Regions from separate parts of the Shewanella sp. ENK2 genome, predicted to be linked through region 1. Evidence: predicted binding sites of a transcription regulator. Region 1 holds the regulator's gene; each other region holds the start of a gene.

Evidence for each region. The regulator sigma-54, encoded in region 1, starts transcription at its own class of promoters, with help from an activator protein. The targets are predictions, from matches to a motif close to GTTGGCACGNNNNTNGNNT.
Region 2: the regulator sigma-54 is predicted to act here: its motif matches at 4,712-4,730, upstream of ACGEDC_RS12320 (P-II family nitrogen regulator).
Region 3: the regulator sigma-54 is predicted to act here: its motif matches at 1,507-1,525, upstream of ACGEDC_RS11725 (TorF family putative porin).
Region 4: the regulator sigma-54 is predicted to act here: its motif matches at 1,521-1,539, upstream of ACGEDC_RS02090 (flagellar hook-length control protein FliK).

The regions. Positions count from the first base shown of each region.
Region 1 covers NZ_CP171406.1:1,239,901-1,246,119, forward strand. The annotation lists gene lptB (LPS export ABC transporter ATP-binding protein) at 1-394, shown strand, start outside; gene ACGEDC_RS05585 (RNA polymerase factor sigma-54) at 599-2,083, shown strand; gene hpf (ribosome hibernation promoting factor) at 2,108-2,395, shown strand; gene ptsN (PTS IIA-like nitrogen regulatory protein PtsN) at 2,398-2,841, shown strand; gene rapZ (RNase adapter RapZ) at 2,838-3,683, shown strand; gene ACGEDC_RS05605 (HPr family phosphocarrier protein) at 3,686-3,958, shown strand; partial or broken gene mgtE (magnesium transporter) at 4,303-5,663, shown strand.
Region 2 covers NZ_CP171406.1:2,826,424-2,832,642, reverse strand. The annotation lists gene aroG (3-deoxy-7-phosphoheptulonate synthase AroG) at 1-812, opposite strand, end outside; gene ACGEDC_RS12335 (tetratricopeptide repeat protein) at 1,198-2,418, opposite strand; gene ACGEDC_RS12330 (hypothetical protein) at 2,606-2,950, opposite strand; gene ACGEDC_RS12325 (ammonium transporter) at 3,066-4,316, opposite strand; gene ACGEDC_RS12320 (P-II family nitrogen regulator) at 4,327-4,665, opposite strand; gene ACGEDC_RS12315 (polymer-forming cytoskeletal protein) at 5,115-6,219, opposite strand, start outside.
Region 3 covers NZ_CP171406.1:2,663,963-2,670,181, forward strand. The annotation lists gene ACGEDC_RS11715 (hypothetical protein) at 1-159, shown strand, start outside; gene ACGEDC_RS11720 (hypothetical protein) at 190-372, opposite strand; gene ACGEDC_RS11725 (TorF family putative porin) at 723-1,415, opposite strand; gene ACGEDC_RS11730 (HU family DNA-binding protein) at 1,711-1,983, opposite strand; gene ACGEDC_RS11735 (response regulator) at 2,169-2,966, opposite strand; gene ACGEDC_RS11740 (hypothetical protein) at 3,058-3,465, opposite strand; gene ACGEDC_RS11745 (DUF4240 domain-containing protein) at 3,570-4,079, shown strand; gene ACGEDC_RS11750 (hypothetical protein) at 4,180-4,464, opposite strand; partial or broken gene ACGEDC_RS11755 (DUF3016 domain-containing protein) at 4,779-5,308, shown strand; gene ACGEDC_RS11760 (GGDEF domain-containing protein) at 5,355-6,219, opposite strand, start outside.
Region 4 covers NZ_CP171406.1:438,728-444,946, forward strand. The annotation lists gene ACGEDC_RS02090 (flagellar hook-length control protein FliK) at 1-1,416, opposite strand, end outside; gene fliJ (flagellar export protein FliJ) at 1,636-2,082, opposite strand; gene fliI (flagellar protein export ATPase FliI) at 2,082-3,419, opposite strand; gene fliH (flagellar assembly protein FliH) at 3,388-4,461, opposite strand; gene fliG (flagellar motor switch protein FliG) at 4,533-5,579, opposite strand; gene fliF (flagellar basal-body MS-ring/collar protein FliF) at 5,569-6,219, opposite strand, start outside.

The sequences.
Region 1 (6,219 bases):
TGAGCAACGAATCGAAGAATTAGAGCACTTATTAGAAGAGTTCAATATTACCCATATTCGTGACAGCCAAGGTATGGCTCTATCAGGTGGTGAACGTCGACGTGTAGAAATAGCACGCGCTTTAGCCGCCAATCCTAAGTTTATTTTATTAGATGAACCATTTGCGGGTGTTGATCCTATCTCTGTGATAGATATTAAGAAAATTATTCAACAACTAAAAAATCGTGGTCTTGGAGTATTGATTACTGACCATAATGTCCGTGAAACACTTGATGTATGTGAGCGTGCGTATATTGTCAGCCACGGAGATTTAATTGCTGAAGGTACACCTGCTGAGATCTTAGACAATCAGCAAGTCAGGTCAGTATACTTAGGTGAGCAATTCAAGCTATAGTTAGCATTCTTTAGTGTACAAGTATGGCATTTTCGCGGCCAACCAGTCCCACTTTTTAGCGTTATACACTAGACTCAAAACTTAACGCTAATTTTTGGCAAAGTAGAACCCAAGTTCGGTTAAAGTCTAGCTAACACTTACAAAGGTGCTAGACCCATAACATTGTAGTCGCGATGATGAAATTCAATTAGGGATAAGCGGTAAATGAAAGCCTCACTCCAACTTAAAATGGGTCAACACCTGACAATGACCCCGCAGTTGCAACAAGCCATTCGCTTATTGCAACTTTCCTCTTTGGAGCTACAGCAAGAAATTCAGCAAGCACTTGACTCAAATCCTCTTCTTGAGCTTGAGGATGAGTTTGCCAAAGCAAAAGAACCAGTCAAAGACAATACTCAGCAAACTGACACCGATTTTAGCGATAACAGCCAAGTCAGCGTAGAAAAAGACACCTCATCAGTCGATACAACAGAGTCACTTACGAAAGAGTCCATGCCTGAAGACTTACCAATGGATACCACTTGGGATGAAGTCTACACCGCCTCTCCTAACTCAGGTTCTGGCGCTGTAAGCCGTGATGACGATATGCCATTTCAAGGTGAAACGACTGAAGGTTTATACGAACATTTAGAATGGCAAAAAAACTTAACCCCATTTTCTGAAAATGACCTCGCCATTGCGACAGCCATCATCGACGCAATTGATGATAGAGGTTACTTAACTCAATCAACAGAAGATATTCTCGATGCACTCGGTCTTGAGGATATTGAACTTGATGAGGTTGAAGCCGTATTAAAGCGTGTACAACATTTTGATCCAGTGGGTGTCGCTGCAAGAAATTTAAGCGAATGTTTGATGATTCAATTGGGACAATACCCAAGCGAAATCCCTTGCATAGAAAATGTAAAATTACTGATATCTGAACACCTAGATTTAATAGCAGGTCGTGATTTCAGATTACTAATGCGTAAAACCAAGCTTAAAGAAGATGATTTACGCGAAGCGATTCAATTTATCCAAACACTGAACCCTCGCCCAGGGTTACAAATTACTCCAATCAAAGATGAGTACGTCATCCCAGATGTCACAGTGTTTAAAAAGAATGGCCGTTGGGTCGTAGAATTAAACCCAGATAATATGCCTAAAATAGGCGTAAATCAGCAATATGCCGCCATGGCAAAAGGCTCAGCCAATCAAGCTGACAGCCAATTCATTCGCGGTCACTTACAAGAAGCCAAATGGTTTATTAAAAGTATTGAAAGCCGCAATGAAACCCTGTTAAAAGTGGCAAATTGTATTGTTCAATTCCAGCAAGGTTTCTTTGAGTTCGGCGAAGAAGCCATGAAGCCTATGGTTTTAAATGATATTGCCGAAGCGGTAGAGATGCATGAATCGACCATCTCACGGGTTACAACTCAAAAATATATGCACACCCCTCGCGGCCTTTTTGAACTAAAATACTTCTTCTCTAGCCACGTAAGTACCGATGATGGCGGAGAGTGTTCATCTACAGCAATCAGAGCCTTTATCAAAAAGCTGGTCGCTGCAGAAAACCAGAAAAAGCCACTTAGCGATAGTAAAATGGCGACGCTACTGGCTGAACAAGGGATCAATGTTGCTCGGCGTACGATCGCCAAATATCGTGAAGCAATGCTCATCCCTCCCTCAAACCAACGCAAAAGCTTATAAGCCTTTGTTATTGGAGGATGATCTATGCAAATTAACCTGACTGGACACCATATCGAAATTACTCAATCTTTACGTGAGTATGTGCAAACTAAATTTTCAAAGCTTGAACGTCACTTCGAACAGATCAATAATGTTCACGTTGTGCTCAATGTACAAAAGTTACAACAGATTGCCGAAGCTAAATTGCACCTCAAAGGAGGTGAAGTTTTTGCCGTATCTCAAAACGCAGATATGTATGTCGCAATTGACGCCCTGATAGACAAATTAGACCGTCAGGTAATTAAACACAAAGAGAAGTTAATTAAACACTAACGATGGAACTTCGCACCATCCTGCAGCCGGCGTGCACTACCTGTGCCACTCCGGGCAGTAAGAAAAAGGTACTGGAACTTATCAGCAATTTAATGGCTGACCAGTACCCTACTCTATCTTCACAAGCTATTTTCGAAAGTTTAATAGCACGTGAAAAAATGGGTAGCACAGGTATCGGCAATGGCATTGCGATTCCACATGGGCGTTTAGACGACATTGAATCGCCGATCGCTATTTTGATCAAATGTGAAGAAGCTATCGACTTTGATGCTATTGATAAGAAGCCAGTAGACATTTTATTTGCCTTATTGGTTCCTTCTGAGCAATGTCAGCAACACTTAAGCACGTTATCAAGTATGGCTGAGAAATTAAGCGATAAACTCATCCTTAAAAGACTTCGAAAGAGTCATGACGCTACAGAACTGTATCAGGTTATTACTGCATGAAACTTGTCATCGTATCAGGACGATCGGGCTCAGGTAAGTCAGTTGCTTTAAGAGTGTTAGAGGATTTAGGTTATTACTGTGTTGATAACCTACCTCTCCCACTGATTGGCAGCCTACTAGAGCAGCTAAAAGGAAATAACGAACTTGTCGCCATCAGTGTTGATGTGCGCAATATCGAAGAGCAAGGCAAAGTATTAGAGCAGCAAATCGCTTTGTTGTCCGACGATACCACTATCATTAGTTTATTTTTAAATGCCAATGATCAAGTACTGCTTAAACGATACAGTGAAACACGTCGATTACACCCGCTGTCAAAAAATCAAATCTCATTACAAGAAGCGATTCAACTTGAAGGTCGATTGCTCGAACCAATTGCCAAAATGGTTGATCACTACATCGACACATCTCAGCTGAATATTTACGATTTGAGCGATCAAGTCCGACAAATTCTTATGGGCAGTGTTGATAAAGAATTAGTCATTCACTTTGAATCATTTGGATTCAAGCACGGTATGCCTACTGAAGCCGACTTTATGTTTGATGTCCGCTTTTTGCCAAACCCACATTGGGAGCCAGAGTTAAGACCATTAACGGGTCTTGATCAACCAGTACAAGAATTCTTAGGCAGACAACCCCTAGTCAATAAGTTCATCTGGCAGATTGAGAATTTATTTGATACTTGGATGCCGCACCTTGAGCGCAATAATCGCAGTTACCTTACCATCGCGATTGGCTGCACAGGTGGACAGCATCGCTCGGTTTATATTGCAGATCAACTCACACAGCGCTTCAGTAACAGTAAACACCAAGTTAGCGCTCGTCACCGAGAGCTCAACCTGTGACGATGAATATCTCCAGAGAAATCACCATCAGTAATAAACTTGGGCTTCATGCTCGAGCGGCAACAAAATTAGCTATATTGGCTACGGAATTTAAAGCCAGCATTACCTTGATTCAAGGTGAAAAACAAGCCAGCGCAGCGAGTGTATTAGGTTTATTAATGCTAGAAAGTGGTATAGGAAAAGTGATTACTGTTCAGGCTGAAGGTCCTGATGCACAGCAAGCACTAGATGCGGTTTGCCAACTGATTAACGACAAATTTGACGAAGAAAGCTAATCCTTTTATATGATTTAACGCTTTCAGGCTAACTCGTTGCTAGTTATCACTTACTAGCAAAACATTGAAATTTACGACTCCAAACCGCTATCAGCCATGCTTTATTAACCTCATATTCTACTCGGGAATACGCTTAAACTAAGCTTTTGCGCTGCTCAAAGCGCATTAAACCAATCAACGGCAAATTATCAACAACAAACAGTGATAGTTAACTATAATAATGTCATGACCCACACCATAACCTGCTTATTTTTTATACGGCATTCAACGCCATATTAGAAACTGCTTCTCCCTTTACACACTGTTAAGTTAATATTAGCAATCGAATTTTTGAGGAGTGGCGAATGAGTATCGAAGTGATAGATAGCGAACTTACAGAACAGCGCCTAAATCAGCTCACCCAAGCACTTGGTAGTGGTATGTTTGTGCATGTGCGCAATATGCTGCATGATATGGCCGCTTCTGATGTCGCCCTCATTCTTGAGTCATCTCCCCTAAAACACGCCAAGTGTTGTGGCAACTTATCGACCAAGAACAAGCCGGTGAAATTCTTGAAGAACTCGGTGAAGAGTTAAAAGATTCGCTTATCAGTGGCATGACACCTGAAAAAGTTGCGCAAGCCACTTCAGGAATGGACACCGATGACCTGGCTTATATTTTACGTAGCTTGCCAGATGCAGTGTATAAGAAAGTACTGCAATCGATGAGTAGCCAAGACCGTCACCGAGTTGAACAAGCGTTATCCTACCCTGAAGATACTGCCGGCAGTATCATGAATACCGATACAGTGACTTTACGTCCTGACGTGAATATTGATGTGGTACTGCGTTACTTACGCCAACGAGGCAATTTACCCGATACGACAGATACACTCTATGTGGTCGACAAAAACGACCATGTACTTGGCGGTGTCCGTTTAGCCGATCTATTAACCTGTAACCCTAGCGAAACGATCCGCAGCATCATGGATCCGGAGCTTGAAAGTATCCCTGTTGATATGCCAGATAATGAAGTGGCACAGTTATTCGAACGTCATGACTGGATTTCAGCCCCTGTCGTTGATGAACAGCAGAAGTTATTAGGCCGTATTACCATTGATGACGTCGTTGATGTAATCCGTGAAGATGCCGAGCACTCCATGATGGGGATGGCGGGGATGGATGATGACGAGGACACATTCGGTCCCGTCATGAAAAGTACCTTCCGACGCTCTTTGTGGTTAACAATCAATTTATTTGCTGCTTTACTTGCTGCCTCTGTCAGTAACATGTTTGAAGGCACCCTTGAGCAGTTTGCCACCATTGCCATTTTAATGACCATTGTTCCGAGCATGGGCGGCGTTGCAGGTAACCAGACATTAGCTTTGGTCATTCGTGGTATTGCTCTTGGGCATATTGGTCAAAGTAACTCTCGCTGGTTAATAGGCAAAGAGTTAGCCATTGGTTTCCTTAACGGCATCATGTGGTCAGTGTTGGTATTTTTTGCCGTTTGGCTGTGGAAAGACGATATGGCCTTAGGTGGTTTGATTGGTGGCGCCATGCTCATTAATATGACTGTTGCAGGTCTTGCAGGCGCCAGTATTCCACTCTTACTGAAAAAGTTGAACATCGATCCTGCTTTAGCAGGTGGTATGGTGCTTACCACAGTAACCGACGTCATCGGCCTATTTGCCTTTTTAGGTTTAGCGACGATCTTCTTAATGTAGTCAATATCCGACCTTCGCATCTCACTAAATCCATGCCAAACGGCATGGATTTTTAATCCTTCTAAATCATAAACGACTCACTGTAACACTCCTCATTCATACTGATTAAGTGATAATGGTTTACCGTTAATGTCACTAGAAATGACGCCCAAAAAGTCTGGTAAATTAAATTTACCAATAAATCACCACCTTGCACCAAAATGGATAATTTGCACCAATGTAACACAACGCATTTTTTTAGAGTTAACACACTAAAAAACTAACTAACTGTTAATTAACGATAAAATATTTATTTCAAAATTGGCACGACTATTCCATATAGATATATACCACCTTAGAGGTAGATGCATTTTTGACCAATTTATGACTCGATTAGAGATGTAATACAGGGAGTTAAGTATGAATTATCTAAGAATGTTCATTGAAAACTGTCAATATCAGTGGCACTTCTTCCATCACCTTGGATTGAGCAGCTGGGATATTGATAACAATCATTAATCTAAAAACCTCTTAATTTTATGAAGGTTCGTGGTTAACAAAATTGAGTAGTAGGAAC
Region 2 (6,219 bases), 1.6 Mb from region 1:
CTATTAGCGTGACTAAAATCAATCATAATATTAGCTGCAAGCTTGGCTTTCTCTAGTTGGCTTTCAATCGCTGCTACATGAGTTTGACTGTAGTTTGGCTCTTTACCGCCTCGAAGAATGATATGACAGTCAGGATTACCTTTTGTCGATACAATGGCTGAGTGACCAAACTTGGTCACTGATAAAAAGTGATGAGGTGCACTTGCTGCCCCAATAGCATCGATAGCGACTTTAATTGTGCCGTCAGTACCATTTTTAAACCCGACAGGGCTTGATAAACCCGATGCTAACTCACGGTGAACTTGAGACTCAGTAGTACGAGCTCCAATTGCACCCCAACACATCATATCCGCCACATATTGTGGTGTAATCATATCGAGGAACTCACCCGCGGTAGGAATACCAGCTTCGTTTAAATCAACGAGAAGTTTACGTGCAGTACGTAAACCATCATTTAATTTAAAGCTATTGTCCATGTAAGGATCATTAATTAAACCTTTCCAACCAACAGTTGTACGTGGCTTTTCAAAATACACTCGCATGACGATTTCAAGCTGATCTTTATATTTTTCACGTAATGCTAATAAGCGCTTACCATAATCCAACGCCGCAACAGGGTCGTGGATAGAGCAAGGGCCTATAACGACAAGTAGACGATCATCTTGTCTGTTTAAAATACGGTGAATGCCATCACGTGCGTTAAAGACTGTTGCTGATGCAGTTTCTGATGCTGGAAATCGTTCTAAAATGGCAATTGGAGGCAATAGTTCTTTTATTTCATCAATTCTAACGTCATCATTTTGGTAATACATAGTTTATACAACTCCAGCAAACAGTTTATTTATGCCAACGTTTAACATTGGCAGTAAAGCATAGCGATCAGCTCTATAATTCAAACAGTACCACATAATAATTCGTTCAATCTATGGTTTTATCAGTTTTATGTATTTAAATGACTGTTAATCAATAAGTTTAGATAAACAAAAATAAAATATATAATAAATTCATTAAGTTCGGTTTAGTTGAATGAATATGAAATTTTTATTATTTGCCCTTATTTAGCTAGATTGAGTTAATATCGCACAGCGTGCTCAAAGTCATAAACGAAAAAACCATGAGCAACACACGTTGAGCATGGTTTTATAACGAGCCACGACGAGGCTTTTGTTTTTCACACTTATTTGCTGGGCTATCGGACTAATGGCGCATCATAGCTTGCAACTTGCCTTTGTAGCGATGTTGGTTTACTTCATCAATACTCAAATCCAGTGCTTTTTTCATATTCTTTTTCGCACGCCTCTCATCACCTGTCGCCCAGTAAGCGCGAGACAGGCCAAAATAAAACTCATGTCGATAGTCGGCTCTTTCAACCGCGCGCTTATACCAGACTAGCGCCTCTTGATACTGCTTTTCAAAATAAGCTTGTTGCGCCATATCAAAGTAGTAGAAAGGGTTTTTAATCCGTGCAAGCTCCAATACTTTATGTACTTGTTGCCATTCATCTAATCTGTTTTGTTCACCTAATATCAAGGCTAAGTTATATAAAGTCGTAATGTTCTCAGGCTCAAGCTGTAATACATGCCGATACGCTTGCTCTGCGAGTTTGTTTAAACCTTTATGGCGATAAATCACAGCTAAGGTATTAATGCTATTTACATAATATGGATCTAATTCTATCGCTCTTTTAGATAGTGCATAAGCTAAGTCATACTCGTTTTTAACTAATGCTTCTGCTGCAACGTTATTGAAGTACATACTCGATAAAGTCTGCTTGTTTATCTGCTTTATTCTATAGGCTCTAATTGAACGCTCAGGTAAAAAGTCGACTAAAATTTCAGACCCTCTAAAGCTGTATGAGTTGATGTCGTCTCGATGGAGCAGCTTCATATTCACATGACCATTAACAAGATAAAAACCGCCACGTCTATCCCAAATAGGCTCGACATCTATGTCTTGGTACTTAACAGGGACATTTAATGCCTCAGCTATTGCAGTGGACAGCACAACTAAAGACATGCAATTGCCTGCTCGTTCTTGTGCGGTAACGCTGGCCATTCGCGTATAATGATCACGATATTCAAATCCACCATTTTCTGCATCAATGTACTCAGCAAGCCAAACATTAACCGGCTTTTTATTTCCAACAACTCCACCTGAGTGGGCATACGCTTTTTTAATCTCATTAACCATTCCTTCAGGTAACTCATAGATTGTTTCTGTTGCTGGTATTGCCGTTGGCGTGAAGTAGCTGTCATTAAATAACTCCGTGGCATTAGCTGAACTTTTATGGGGTTGAGTGCTAGAGCAACCAAAAAGAAAGAGAGGTAATAGCAATGCCAAACAAAGGCTTAGCTGTATATTATTGCGAGGTAAAATTGCATTATTATTTTTTTTGTTATTTTCATATTTTTGAAACATATTTATGCTCCGCATAAAACACCTTTATTAAGCATAGATGCATGTACGAAAATTGAGATATATAAATGTGACAAAAAATATTTTCAATAAGGTTAAGGCTGTTCAGCAACAATCAACTGAAACGGAATAAACTGGGCAATGTATATCGCTAAGAACATAGCGAAGCACATTACCAAGAAGATAGTAATTACTTTACTTGTGGTATTTTAGGCGGGTCAATTTGAATAAATAACTCTTGATTTTGATGCATATAAGGTCGGTACATACTGCCTGCACAATTATAATAATGGTATGGAACAGCGACTGCGAGGCACCCTAAAGGCAACGCTTGAAGGATTTGAATTTGTTGTTGCATACGTAGCATTTCTTGCCACTGATGATCTTGCTGAACCGCATCTCTAACGGCAAAGGCATCAAAGGGTTCAGATGATTTACGAACCACAACTTTACCCGCATGGCTTAGCGTAGTCATCGTTATTCCCGCAAGTGCTATAACACTAATAAGAAGCGTTAACCTAAGTGACTTAGCCATAGTGAGACCTATTCAAATAAGAGCATTGGTATCTCATCAGTATAACAAAAAAGCAGAGCTAAATAGCTCTGCTTTTATACACGTATACACGGTTTTATAAACGATTTTTCAGTTATTAACCCGCTGATTTAATCGATACAAACTCTGGGTATGCATCAACACCACAGTCTGATGCATCCATACCGTTATACTCTTCTTCTTCAGTAACACGAATACCAACAGTTGCTTTAAGGACAAACCAAACAGCAAATGAAGCGGCAAATACCCAAGTGAAGATTGCTGCAGCACCAAATAACTGCGAACCAAAGCTTGCGTCAGCATTTGATAATGGCACTAGCATTAAGCCTAGGAAACCACATACACCATGCACTGAAATTGCGCCTACTGGATCATCGATTTTAATGCGGTCAAAACCAACGATTGAGAAAATAACCACACCACCAGCAACGACACCGATAACTGCAGACATCAATAATGAAGGCGATAATGGGTCAGCGGTAATAGCAACTAAACCAGCTAATGCACCATTTAAAATCATGGTTAAATCAGCTTTACCCCAAACAATTTTACAAACAATGAGTGCTGATACTGCACCAAATGCGGCAGCAGAGTTTGTGTTAACAAAGATTTTTGCTACTGCTGATGCATTTTCAGCATCTGATACTAATAACTGAGAACCACCGTTAAAACCAAACCAACCCATCCATAGGATAAACATACCTAATGTCGCCATTGGTAAGTTTGAACCAGGAATTGGGTTTACTGCTCCATTCGCGCCATATTTCCCTTTACGAGCCCCAAGTAACAGTACGCCAGCAATCGCTGCTGCTGCACCGGCCATGTGCACGATACCACTACCTGCAAAATCAACAAAACCAGCAGCAGAAATGAAACCACCACCCCATGTCCAGTATCCTTCAATTGGGTAAATAACACCTGTTAATACCACCGAGAAAAGTAAAAATGACCATAGCTTCATACGCTCAGCAACAGCACCAGACACAATCGACATTGCAGTAGCGACAAACACAACTTGGAAGAAGAAATCTGACTCAAGTGCGTGATCCGCATCGGCTGATTGTGACCCTATTAATGAACCAAATGAAGGTAACCAACCCGCCTCAACATTATCAACATACATAATGTTGTAACCGACAAGTAGGTACATGACACAGGCAATTGAATATAAACAAACGTTTTTAGTTAAAATTTCAGTGGTGTTCTTTGAACGAACTAAACCCGCTTCAAGCATGGCAAAACCTGCTGCCATCCACATCACTAACGCACCTGAAATCAAAAAGTAGAATGTATCTAATGCAAATCGTAATTCTGTTACTGTTGTTCCTAACGCTGCTAACTCTTCCATTTCAGCCCCCTTATAATGCTTCGTTATCAAGCTCACCCGTACGAATACGGATTGCTTGTTCAAGATCAGTTACGAAAATTTTGCCGTCACCAATCTTGCCGGTGTGAGCTGCTGTTGTGATAGCTTCAATTAGCATGTCTAAATTTTCAGATTTTGTCGCAATTTCTAATTTTACTTTAGGAAGAAAATCAACTTGATATTCTGCGCCACGATAAAGTTCTGTGTGACCTTTTTGACGTCCAAAGCCTTTAACTTCAGTAACAGTCATTCCCTCAATGCCCATTCCTGCAATTGCTTCTCGGACATCATCCAATTTAAACGGCTTGATGATAGCGCTGACGAGTTTCATCTCGACCTCCAAAAGTGTGATTGTTATAAATTTGTTTGCAATAACAATTCAATCATTAGGCCAAACTTGTAAGATAATGTTTTTGTTGAAATATTTAATTTATTGCATTCAATAACCTCAAACTTTCGCACCATATAAGTGCAGCGCTATTTCGGTGCGCACAAGATTAGCGCATCCTTCTCGTCTCCCAAATTGACTCAAAAGAGCTATTAATTCATTCGTGTTCTAATAGAAATAAGCACTCAATAACAATTGAAACTCCAAGAAGAAACGTAAACTTACGGATAAAAATCAAAACAACGATAGATTAAAGGATGGGCTAAAGAAGTTGGTATGTTGTCAAAATCTGAGGAAAAAAGCGTTGCGCCGAGTGGTATCACACTGGGTTTCAGGCATAAAAAAGACCCTCAAATGAGGGCCTTTAAACATGTAAAATTAAGCTTTAAGGCTTATAAATTACCCGCTGTTGTCGTTGCTTCTTCAGTCGCTTCAGCCGCTTCTGTAGAGTCAGCTCGCTCTTCTGCTAATAAATCAGCAAGCAGGCTATCAACTTTTGTTTTGTCATCTTCAACTGACGCTGCAGCACTTTCGACAATATCATCAGCTTCTGTATTGATGTCGGCAGTCAATTCACTGTCAACGCCTTCTAGTTCTGCTAATAAATCAGCTTGTTCATCAGCCAAAGTCTCATTGATAGACTCATCAAAACTGTCAGAAGACGTTTCGCTAACGTCTGCAACAAGCTCTGTCGCCGCTTCAGCTTCAACGGCTTTAGCTGCTGCAGCTTGATCTAGCTCAGCGAGGGCTGTTTCAGCATCAATAACTTCAACTGCTGTAGTAGTTTCAACGTTGGCAATACTTGCATCTTCTACTGCTGGTTCAGATTTTGCTGATTGCGTGTTCGTCGTTGAATTAATTTTCGCCATCAAGGCTTCGCCTAATTCAGGCTTTATAACTACTGCACCAACTGCCGCTGCAGCTAATACCACACCGGCAACAACAAATTTAGTCGCACCTGATTTCTTTTGTTGCGCTTTTTCTGCTGCTGCTTTTGCCGCTAACTGAGCTTGAGGATTTGGTTGTGGCTTAATCTCAAGTTTTGACATCGGCTTAGGCGCTGGCATTGGTTCGCTTTCTGGCACGCTATTTAATGGTGCAGGAGTACGAATCTCTTGTGCTTGAGCCGGTTTTTCTGACTTGACTTCGGACTTAACTGTCATTTCATCAGCGACAAACTCTGGCTTAATCTCAGGCGTTACATCAGGCTTTATTTCAGTTTTTACTTTAGGAGTGTCAACAGCAACGTTAGTAATAGGCTCGGCCATTACGTTAACATTACTCACTTTTGCAGCCTGAGCTATCGGCGCCTCTGCAATAGGCGCTTCAGGCTTTGGGGATGCGTAAGCCGGCTCGTCATTAAAAGGTTGAGAATAAGGAGCAACAGGCTGTTCATCAGCTGCTAGCTCAGGTAATACACCTTGCTCAGGGCCTTTAGTTCTTGCACCTAAGAATTGACCACCATCATAAATTTCCATTTTATGACTCGAAACATCA
Region 3 (6,219 bases), 1.4 Mb from region 1:
CCAAGTCTAAGCGCATTGAAAAACGATTTAAGAGGTCAAACGGCTGATAGGGGCGGCAATGCACTGGTTATCACTGAATGTGGTGAGCAGAAGTATCCGACTTGCACAGTATATCTGGAGTGCGCAGGCTTAGCGTATTACCTTAAGTCGTGGGATTAATTTGGCAAGCTGAGTAAGGTTATGTGAAGTTTAAAAATCATCTTCTAAGTCGTCACCTAAACTTTTACGTAATTCTGCTTGTTCAAGATAGTCATCTAAGCGTCGTTTAACTTGACGTTTTCGTTCAATAATTTCAGCTGAACGTTTATTTCTTGGTGATACCATTGCGTCGATTTCTGTATCGTTAGGAATGCTTTCAGTAATATTAGCCATTATTCTACCCTCTATTTCATGCTTATTTGTGGTGTCCCTGTGTGACAAATAAGCTGTAAATATCAAAGGTAGCCTTTAGCTGTGCTTTGATATCATGGGTATTGAGCGCTGAAGCTTACGATATTCCTGTAAAACAACCACGAAGAATATGCATTCAAATTGCACCCAAAGGTTTACTTACTCCTATAAATTCAATGTAGCAGTTATTTATTTTTTTGCTTAACGCAGTTATCAAAAAGTTTCTTTGACACACAAAAACGCCACTCATTAGAGTGGCGTTTGAGGTGTAACAATTGGCACGATGCCGACCTAAGCTAGTTCGCATTGGTGCCAGATTGAATGACTATGGCTTATAAACCAAAGCTGTACGAGTAGCCTAGTACAATTTTTGCGTCGTCATCATCTAAATCTGTATCAGATGCAGTAAATGAAACAGTACCGTAATCAGTATCAGAGCTTAACGATACATTGTATTCTGAGTAGCTATCAGTACCATACCAGCTAGTAATGATATCGCCATCTGAATAACCGTAATGCACGCCTAAAGACAGTGATTCAGTTAGTGGGAATGTGAGGTTAGCTTGTGCATACATCATGTCTTTTGAATCAAGTGGATCAGAAGCAATATCATCGCCGCCATTGACAGTGTGTGAATAAGAAACATCTAACCATTTCCATGCTAAACCAACAGTGACTTCACCAAAATCAACACTACCAGGAGAATCTGGGTAGGCATAGTAAAGGTAGTTAATATCGTAGCTTAAATCTTCAGTGATATTACCGCCGTAACCTGCGTAAATATCTAACTCGTAACTTGTGCCATCACCAAAATCAACGTTTGAAGCCCAACCACCGACATAAAAGCCAGAATCAGCGGCATAATCAATACCACCCTGTACAGCTGCACCGTTATCAGTTTGGCTTACACCACGCCACAGGTAGTTTGACGTCGCACCGATATTACCGGTGACTTCTGCTAATGCAGAACCAGATAATAATAAGCCTGTAGATAGCGCAATAGCTTTATATAAGGTTTTTTTCATTTTCATTCCCTCAAAGTTTTTATTATTCATTTCACCTGTTGCTTGATTATCGGGCAGCAAGGTTCAATGTTGATTTCATCTGTATGAGTTATTGCTAATGATGTGCCATGTTTATAAATGCTTTACTATTAATGGTTTATGCTCTCTCGCACTATGATGTAGCAAAAATGTTGCATAGTATTGAGGCAGAGGCGCACTTTTTTTGTGCAGTTATGAGGCGAGTTTCTAATAGAAAGGTGATCAATAGACATAAAAAAACCTCCGAAGTGGAGGTTTTATTTTCAAGCAGTTAATCTTAGTTAACGCTATCTTTTAATGTTTTACCCGCTTTGAACTTTGGTACAGTTGCTTCAGCAATTTGAATTTCTTTGCCAGTCTGTGGGTTGCGGCCAGTACGAGCTGCGCGTACAGAGGTTTCAAAAGAACCAAAACCTACGATAGAAATTTTGTCACCATTTTTCATGGCTTCAGTAACAGCTTCTTCAAAAGACTTTAGTGCGCGGCCAGCTTCTGCTTTAGTTAACTCAGCATTTTCTGCAATTTTTGCAATTAATTCACTTTTGTTCATGTTGATATTCTCTGCTTTCCATAGATGTGTTTATTTAAAACTAGATTAACATGCCATAAGCCATGGGGCTTTGAAAGCATTTTATCTGATAATTGTGTAGCAATAGGGCATTTTGGTGACATTTACGACGTAAATGACCCCTTTGCCCAGCTTTTGGGGCGAAAATGACGAGTGCCACAGTAAAATTAATCTTCTAATAGTTGATACAGCAGCTGCTTAACCAGTTTAGGCTCAAAAGGTTTATCGCAAAGTGCATTCACTCCCGCACTTGATACATTACTAAGATGTGTATCATTGGCTTCAGATGAGACCATTAATATTGGGATATGGGATTGCTGACTTTCATTGCGAATATATTGGGTCAGTGCTAGACCGTCGACACTCGGCATGTTGTAGTCTGTGATGACTAGGTCAAACATCTGTTGCTGCATGAGTTCTATTGCTTGCGCCCCATCTTCAGCTTCACTAATGATTCTAATGCCTAAGTTGCCAATGGTTCGCTTAATGACATTACGTGCCATTCGGCTATCATCGACCACCAATGTACGAATATCTTGTACATCAAAATGACTTAAATCCAGTTCATCGTTGCTGATTAAATCGATGGTTGAATTGAGCGCAGTCGCTAGGTGATCGGCATCGAATGGTTTCGGTAGAATGGCGACGACCCCTGATTGCCTGAACACTTCAAGTTGTTCGCGTCGACACTCACTAGAAACCAACATAAATTGAATGTCATTAAATTGAGTGCTTTGCTTGATGAAACTGAGCAAGTCGGTCGCTTCGCCATCTGAAAAGTGCAAAGCGCTGATGACTAAATCTGGAGTGTGTCTTGAGATAATGTCTTTTGCATCAGTGATACTTGATGCAGTTTGAATGCTATTTACACCTTCTTGTTGTAGGCGTGCGGTGATAATTTTACGCTGAGTATCTGAAGGCTCTAGCAATAAAATTGATAGTTCACTGGGGGATAGGTGGCCCATAAATGACTTCTTCTTATTTATTATAAATGCGTCTTATGGGCGCATTTTACCTTAAGCTTCTACGTGAATATAGCTATTCTTGCACAAGACATTAACAATCAGGTTTCAAATACTGCGTGGTTTTTTGGCTAAACGCGACCCAATATTGGTACCCCAAAATGAGCACAGCGCTCAGTGCAATAGCGGGTACAGGTATACTCACTCCGTTGAATTCGACTTTTACATCTTCAGGGGTGATTTGATAGGCAATAATAGCTGTTGTGGATAAAGCCAACATCGCCAATGTTTGGATTGCGAGGTATATTTTTAACACTAAACTGGCCCAGTGAGTGCGTTTAACGAGTCCAAATAGCACTGGTATTACGCCAATCGTAAACAGATCGATTCCTTGAATGGCGTATGAACGTAGCAAAGCCAGAATAGACAATAAGACGTAAAATGCCATCAATATGATAAGTCTGCGAGGGAGCGGATTGTTAACGGTACTGAATTTATTCATGAGGTATTGTTATTGATAGTAAAGCAATGAGTTCGTTGTGGTGTAGAATAACGCGAGTTGAGATATTTTGGTGAATAGTTTCCAAAAAGATTAGGAAAAGTGACATGACAGAAGCTGAATTTTGGGACTTAGTGACGCGTACTGAGCCGCAACAGTCAGAGCAGCAGTGCCACAGTGAACTGACGGCTAAGCTAACCGAGCTTGATGATGACGCATTAGCCGCATTTGATAAAATGTTCGGACAGCAGATGCGCCGTAGTTATCATTGGAATATATGGGGAGCGGCGTACATTATCACAGGTTGTGATTCTGATTATGCTTTCGCAGAGTTTAGAGGCTTTTTACTTTCTCTGGGTGAAGACTGGTATAACAAGGTGATTGCTGATCCCGATTGTTTAGGAGAGCTGACTTTGTGGCCAACAAAAGATGATTATGCATACCCTTTTATTGAGGACTTTGACTTGATAGCAGGGCAACTCTATGAAGACAGAACAGGTAATGAATTACCTTTTGTTCCTTCCGGGCAGCATACTCCCCAGGGTAAAAAGTTTAGTACCAAGAAGAAAGATCTTAAAAAGAACTATCCAAAACTCAGTGCATTATTTCCATTTTAACGTTCAGAAAACCTAAAATGCAGCCATTAGGCTGCATTTTCATATCGGTAACTAACCTTTAAGGTTTAGCCTTCACACACTTCAGATTCGTCATCAAAGTCTAATCCACGATTAGCGCATTTTTTTCCATGAAGTTATGCTCTGCAGTTTCAAGCTGCTGATTAAATTCTTGTTCAAGTTCAGCGGTATACTCTTGTTCTGCCGAAGCCATGTGCTGGTTCATTAACTGGTGATGTTCTTGAATCGCTTGTTGGCCTTCTGCATCGACATCAAATTGATGAGCAAAGCTTGAAGAAGATAATGCCATTGTGACGAAAAAGGTCGCAGCAAGGGTTATTTTCTTAGTCATAGTTACTTTAGCGTTGTTCATAGTGATGTTGTTCATAGTATTACTCCAGTTAAAACTCGTAGGTTTATTGTTGCGCTAATTCCTTGAGCGTTAATGGCAGTGACGCAATCATCTAATGGGGTTGATATGATGCAGTACGTTTGCTTGGGATGTATATTAGCAATCACTGACTGAACAAAAGCTGAACAAAAAAGCAGCTAATAATATTTATCCCTTTTTACTTGCTTGTATAAAGGTGAATGTCTTACAGCAAAGGAAGTCGCTTTGCGTTAAGCTTATATACAGGTTGGGCTTATTATATTGAGATGCAATGAATACATTGCGACAAATTCACTGCCAGGAGACTATATATGAAAGTTAAACATTTACTTATTGCAGGCGCACTAATGTGTAATGTTGCTATCGCTGATGAAGAAGTGATTGAAAATCCAGTCACAGAAGAGGGCATCGTTAAAGTTGAATGGCAAGAGCCTAAAAATTATCGTGATTTAAAAACGGCTACAGAAGTTAAGTCGCGCTTTGAACAACGCTTTTTGATACCATGACTAAAAATATCAATAAAGAAGCTGAGAAGATACTCAAGCCAAATCAGAAACTCGAAATGATAGTTTCAGATGTGGACTTAGCAGGCGACTTAAGACCAACGTTCGGGGCTACGTCTGCTAATGAATTACGAATCGTTAAAGATTTGTACCCACCTAGAATGACGTTTACTTACCGTATCACTGAAGGCGATAACGTTGTTATTGCCGGAGATGAAAAGCTAGTTGACATGAACTTCATGTACGGTGCTAATTCTACAAGAAATCAACGACCATTTGAGTATGAAACTCGTATGTTGAAAGATTGGTTAAAGAAAACCGTAGAGCCAGTGCTATAAATCGCGCCATTGAGATAGCTTCAATCAATACAATAAAAACGGCTTATTAAGCCGTTTTTTGTTGCCTATCATCTAAGATGAAAACCTTACTTTGTACATATTTAGCCTGTTTTTTGGCTTCAGCACTGAGCATTGATAATTTATGATCCGTTGTATCATGGGTCATAGCAGGTGGTAGTACACCAACACATAGTGAAATTAAAGGGTGGTCGACCATATTACCTTGGCGATCTTTGGCATGCATAGTTTGAGTTTGCCAATGTTCTGCTGAATAAAAAGTGCGTTTATTTTGTTCAAAGTGTTCTACGATGGCTTTACCGTGAGTGAGTGCATCTTGGCAAGTGCAAATCATCACGAAGTCATCTCCGCCTATGTGGCCGACAAAGCAGCGTTCATTTTGATGATGACTTAGTAAGTTAGCCACTTGCATGATGACTTCATCACCTCGTGAGAAACCATAAATATCGTTATAAGGTTTAAAGTGGCATAAATCAAAATATGCTAAATAAAATGGTTTTTTCTGGGATCGTAAGCGTTTTAACTCTTCTTGAATAGGAACATTTCCAGGTAAGTTGCTAAGTGGGTTAGCATGTCTAGCGACTTTAATTCTATGTTCGGTTATGCGTTGTAATAGATCTTTGGTGTGGCCAATCCCGATTAATTTATCATGTCGTAATATAATAAATTGTTGTGCAACGGTAGTGGCGGTTTCAGAAGTTAGCTGTTGGCTCACCGCTGACAAAGGTTCACTTGCATCAATCTGCAATACTTGTCTGTCCATTACTGCACTCGCCGGATGGTTTTCATGAAGGGCTCGGCCATAGGGTGTGCTAAATAATTCCAGAATATGATTGCGACTGACGATGCCTTCAGGATGGCCATTTTGAGCGATGACAATTGCTTGCAGTGCT
Region 4 (6,219 bases), 800 kb from region 1:
CGCATCACCATTGCTGTTTTGTTCATCATATTCAGATTTCGACTCGTTATCACCATCTTGAGAAACATGACTATCAGCAAGTTGAAGTCCTTCTTCAGCTAACATTTCGCGTAACTTAGGAATCGCTTGTTCGACGAGATCTCTTGTTTGTGATTGTGCGACTTGGAACTGTACTTGAGTTTGCTCACCGTGAACTTGAACTCTCACGACCATATGGCCGAGCTCGGCAGGATCAAGTCGAATTTCAGCATGTTGAACGCCTTGTCCAACCATAGTGATTAATTGCTGCTTCATCACTGGAGCAAATTTTTGAATCATATCTTGCATGTTCACCGCAGCTTCAGCCCCTTGGCGTAAAGATAGCTGGAATTGTGGGACATCACTTTTATGTTGCGCCGTAAAGCTGCTTTGATTTTGTAATGCTTTTACTTCAGTTGACTCTGGTGTTAACTCAGACGTTGCTGCGCTAGCAGCTGAACTGGCCAACACTGCATTTTTAGCTATTTGTTTATCCATTGACACAGTTAACTCAGCTTTGGACAAATTGATTTGAGGCACCTCTTTAGAGGATGACTTCGTCTCTGCTTGGCTTGCTTCGCCTATTATCGTGCCTTTTTCGGCATTGAGATTCGCCTCTGCAGTATTTTTACTGGCTTGCATTTCAAGTGTCGTATTAACCACTGACTGAGGATTCACTAATGATGCATTATTTGTTTGATTGGTATTAGCTTGCGTATTGGACGCTAAATTAGCGACGTTTTTAACTGAGTCACTGTCAGCCGCACCTTCATTAGCATTTGCAAGCACAGCTTGCTTATCTGTCAGAGCCATTAAAGGCAAAGCTTGTTCACCGCTTAGCTGATGCTGACGATTGAAATCAGCAATCAATTGATTAAGCTGCGCTGGCGTGAGGCTCGCTAACTTCTCGCTATCCATTGATGAAAACTCACTTAACTGAGTGAGCTGTTCAGCCGTCAACGATGATAGAAAAGCGTTGACGGTTTCATCAACCTCAGTCTCAAGTTGTTCATCAGAGTTGATTGTCTGAGTATTTGCCAATAATTCAGAATCCAGCATATCAGAATCTATTGCTGAGCCTTCGTCCGCTAAAAGTTCTTCATCTAACGGCAATTCTTTGCCACTTGGATCTGAAGGCCCGGCTTTATCAAAATTTTCAGACATGCCAATTTGCGCAAAAATTAACTCTACATCAGCCTCTTCAATTGCGACATCAGACTGCTCTTCTACATTTGTCTCGCTACTTTTTGCCAACTTGGTCTTTTCAACATCCATTTGTGACGCTTGGTTAAAAACAGATAGAAAAGATTGATTATCAGCACCTTGCGATTTATCTGAACCAGTAACACTTGCAACTTTACCACTATTGCCTAATAAAATATTACTCATCTGCTGCATAACCAACTCCAAATCACTCCCCTAATCGAAACCATTAACAAGGTCATTTCTGGGGTTTATCCATTGTCACAAAGCTGACACTTTGCGAAGTTAATACAAGTAACAAGCAAATTAAATGCCAAACTTTTATCTTTGTAAAAAGTTGCAAATGGGTAAGACTAATGACAGTAAACAGTGAAATGAAACTAATGATGAATTGATAAAAATAATAAAAAGACCTTAGCGAGATTTCTTGCGGATAAACTGCTGCATAGCAAATTCATCTGATGCTTTTTGTTCCTTTTTATTGGCAAGCTGTTGAGCTTTTTGGGCGTTTTTTTCAAGTAACAATTCAACAGCTTTGCGCTTTTGTTGTTTCTCTTGCCAGTGAACCTGACGATAACCCGTTTGTTTCTCAGCCTCTTTTACCGCATTAACTTGTTGTAATAAGGCTTGATCGACTTGCTTTATAAATTCATGAAAAGAATGATACTGGCTTGCGCTGAGGGTTTTTCCTTGGTTTTCGCCCATTTGTTTCATGTATTCAAGCCGATAATTATTAAGCGCATCAAGTTGGCTTTGATGTTTTTGTTGTTCAAGCTGAGCAGACTTGAGCTGAAGCGCAGCTTGCTCTTCAGCTTCTTTGTTCAACTTTAATACGGTTAACAAGGGATCAGTTCGGCGCATTATTTACATTGAGCAGCAATCTGCCCAACCATAGTTTGACTATCATCAAAAGTAATTACATCTTTAAAGCCTTGCCTTAAAAAGGCATTCATAGCCGGTTGTAGGCGAATCGCATTATCAATTCGAGGATCACTCCCTTGGGAATAAGCACCTATCGAAATAAGATCTCTGTTTTGCTGATACAAGGAATACATTTGTTTAACCAGTCGCATCGACTCAAGGTGTTCTGCTGAAATAACCATAGGCGCAACACGACTAATAGATTGTTCAATATCTATTGCAGGGTAATGCCCTGAATCTGCAAGAGTCCTTGATAACACAATATGGCCATCTAAAATCGCTCGAGACGCATCTGCAATGGGATCTTGTTGATCATCACCTTCGGTTAATACCGTATAAAACGCAGTAATAGAACCTTGCCCCGGTCCACCATTACCGGCTCGTTCCACTAAACGTGGCAGCTTGGCAAATACTGAAGGCGGATAACCTTTGGTTGCTGGCGGCTCCCCGACAGCAAGGGCAACTTCACGTTGCGCTTGAGCATATCGAGTTAAACTGTCCATTAATAACAAGACGTTATAGCCGAGATCTCTAAAGTATTCAGCTATTCGTGTAGACGTTTCACACGCTCGAAGTCGCATTAACGGTGAAGTATCTGCTGGCGCGGCGATAACGACCGAACGAGCTCGACCTTCAGGGCCCAAAATTTCTTCAATAAATTCTTTTACTTCTCGACCACGCTCTCCCACTAAGCCAACAACAATAATATCTGCCGTAGTCCCCCGGGTCATCATGCCAAGTAGCACACTTTTACCGACACCAGAACCAGCAAATAATCCCATACGCTGACCTTTACCTACGGTTAGCATGGCATTAATCGCTCTGACTCCCACATCCAAGGGTTCTGAAATAGCCCGTCGAGAAAGCGGGTTAATCGGTGGTGCATGTCTTGATGCTTGCTGTTCAGTGTTTAATGGGCCTAAACCATCCAACGGTGCCCCACTACCATCAAGCACGCGCCCTAATAAACTTAAACCGACATTTAACCCAGATTGCTCCCCCAAAGGTTGAACTCTTGCTCCTGGTAACACACCTCTTAATTCTTCTACCGGCATCAAATACAAGAGCTCATCATCAAATCCAACCACTTCAGCAATTAGCTCACCAGCCATAGTTTCAATTGAACATAAACTACCGACAGGTGCACGACAGCCCGTTGCCTCTAGCGTTAACCCTACAACACGCACCAATTGCCCACTTGCAACAGGGCGCAAAGGACTGACTTTTTGGCTTTGTATTTTAAGTTTATTCAGTAGCTGATGTTGACGGCTTTGCATCGTCGATATCCTCAGCAGTTACAGAAGTGTCAGGAGCTTGACTCGCTTCCTCTACAGGCGCGTCCGATGCTGCTAGATTGGCTATTTCAGGGGACTGTTGGTTTGGCGACAATGCAGCGTCAGGCTCATTCTCATCTGCAATCGTTGTTTCTGATTCATTTCGAACTGGTGAAGATGTCGTCATTGAATCCAAATCTCTTGCTGGTAGTTCATCGACAATATCAGTTTGATAAAGGTTGGAATCCGATTTCACCGTTTGAACATTATGTTGAATACCTTGTGCTTGCTCTTGAAGCTGAGAGAGCACCTGCTTCATTCTCTCTTCAACTCGCAAGTCCACGCTTGAACGTAAGCTATTAATAATACAGTCACCGGAATTCAGAGAAGGATCGGCATCGATTTCCCAATGGTTTTTTGCTAACTGAGCATCACTGTACATTTTGGTGACTAAGGTGGCGTCGTCAGGATGTAATCGAAGTTTTACTTGCTGTTCTTTAATAGGCAGTGAGTCAACACCTTGGCGTAACACAGATAAAATATGTTCTGGATGAGTTTTTAGCTCATGGCCCACAATGGATTTTGCCAGATTAATAGCAAGGGTGAGCATTTCTGACTCAATTTCAGCGTCGAGAATCATTAACGGTTGCTCAAACTGTTGCACAATGCCTGTTAAGCGCTCCAACATCTCATGCGCTTTATTCAATCCCTCTTCATAGCCTTGTTGCTCGCCTTGGCTAAATCCTTCTGAGTGACCTTGTTCTAACCCTGCTAATTTCCCTTGCTCAAGCCCTTGGTTATACCCATCAGCTTTGCCTTGTTCAAACCCTTCTTGCTCTGCCTCTGCTCGAATTTGCTCAATCTCAGCCATGGTTGGCGGTAATAACGGTTTGTCATCCGCTTGCGGTGGCGGATTATTGGCACCTAAGTGACCAAATAAGTTTGACGGAGCATCAGCTTGAGATTCAGTCACATCAGGTAATTGCCAGTGACTAAAATCATGTTCTTCATTTTCAAGCGGTTTGTTGGTTTTAGCGTCCGTCATCTTAATGGCCTAATTGACTGCAAAAATACTGGTTAAGTCGGTGATGTCACTCACTCGTTTAGCACAAGTGATTATAAGAACTCTTCTCCACCACCGCCGCCAAGCATAATTTCACCACTATCACTCAAGCGTCGTGCAATTGCGAGAATTTCTTTTTGAGCCACTTCCACTTCACTGATCCTAATCGGTCCCATAGCCTCAAGATCGTCACGTAGTAACTCACCTGCACGCTTAGACATATTACCCACGATTTTATCAGATAACTGGTCATCGGCCCCTTTCAAGGCTTTCATAAGTACATCTTGTTGTACTTCTCTGAGCAAGACTTGAATGCCACGGTCATCAACGTCAATCAAGTTTTCAAATACAAACATTAAGTCTTGGATCTGTTGTGCCATTTCCTCATCAGATTCACGCATGGTTTCCATAATCTGACTTTCTACGCCGGTATCAAGGAAGTTCATAATATTCGCAGCTGCTTTTAAGCCACCCATTTTAGCTGCTTGTGCGCCGCCTTGGCCTGCAAACTGTTTCTCCATGATGTCATTTAACTCTTGCAGTGCAGCAGGTTGCACTTCTTCCAAGTTAGCAATACGCATCATTAAATCTAAGCGGGTGTTTTCTGGGAACTGACTAAAAATTTCAGCCGCTTGATCGGGCTCTAAATAAGATAAAACAATAGTTTGGATTTGCGGATGCTCGTTCTGAATAATGGTGGCAACCTGACGTGCATCCATCCATTTCAAAGAATCCAAACCTTTGGCACCACTGCCCATGATAATTTGTTCAATCAAATTACCCGCTTTATCTTCACCAAGTGCCGCTGTTAATGCTTTTCTGACAAATTCTTCACTATTAAAGCCAATAGATGAGAATTTTTGGATTTCTTCAAGAAATAACTTATGAACGCCAATGACTTTTTCTTGGCCAAACTCTTCCATAGCAGCCATTGCCATACCGACTTTCTGGACTTGCTTAGGTTCAAGGTGCTTTAAAATCGAAGCTGCATCAGCTTCGCTTAGGCTTAACAGCAAAATAGCCGTTTTCTCGATACCCGTTAAGTCATCAGGGTTAAACCCTTTAGTTGCCTCTGCAACTGCTACGTCATCATTTGCCATCTTCTTGTAACCAACTCTTAATTACTTGGGTAGAAAGTTCAGGTTCATTAGCCACTAATGCCCTAATCGACTTGATCATATCATCATCTTTGTGCAGGTTCGGAATTTGAATCGAACCGTCATCAGCATAACTGTAATCAGCTTGCTGAGTATTTAACATGCCTAATGTGTCTGCAGCGTACTGATCTTCAATTTCAGCAAGCTCATGGCCCAAACGTGTTTCTTCAGGCATCTCAACTTCGTTAGATTTCAATAACCTGTTTAGCATTGGACGAATAACAAATAATATCAGAACTAGCACTAATAATGCGCCTAGTATTAGCCTTACCGCTCGCCAAAACCATGGTTGCTCCCACATTTCTAGCGCTGGCAATTCTTCAATTAGTTGGTCCATAAATGGAACGGTTACTACCTCCAACGTATCACCACGTTGACTGGTAAACCCCATCGCCCCTTCTAATAAACGTCGGATATTAGTCAGCTCTTGTTCGGTTCTAGGTACTCTTGTTACCACACCATTTTCATCAACTGGTCCAGGCTTGTAGTCGATGGCGACCGATACACTTAACCTTCTAACCACACCAACTTGCTGACGAGTATGGCTAATAGTGGTATCAAGCTCAAAGTTACGAGTTGCTTC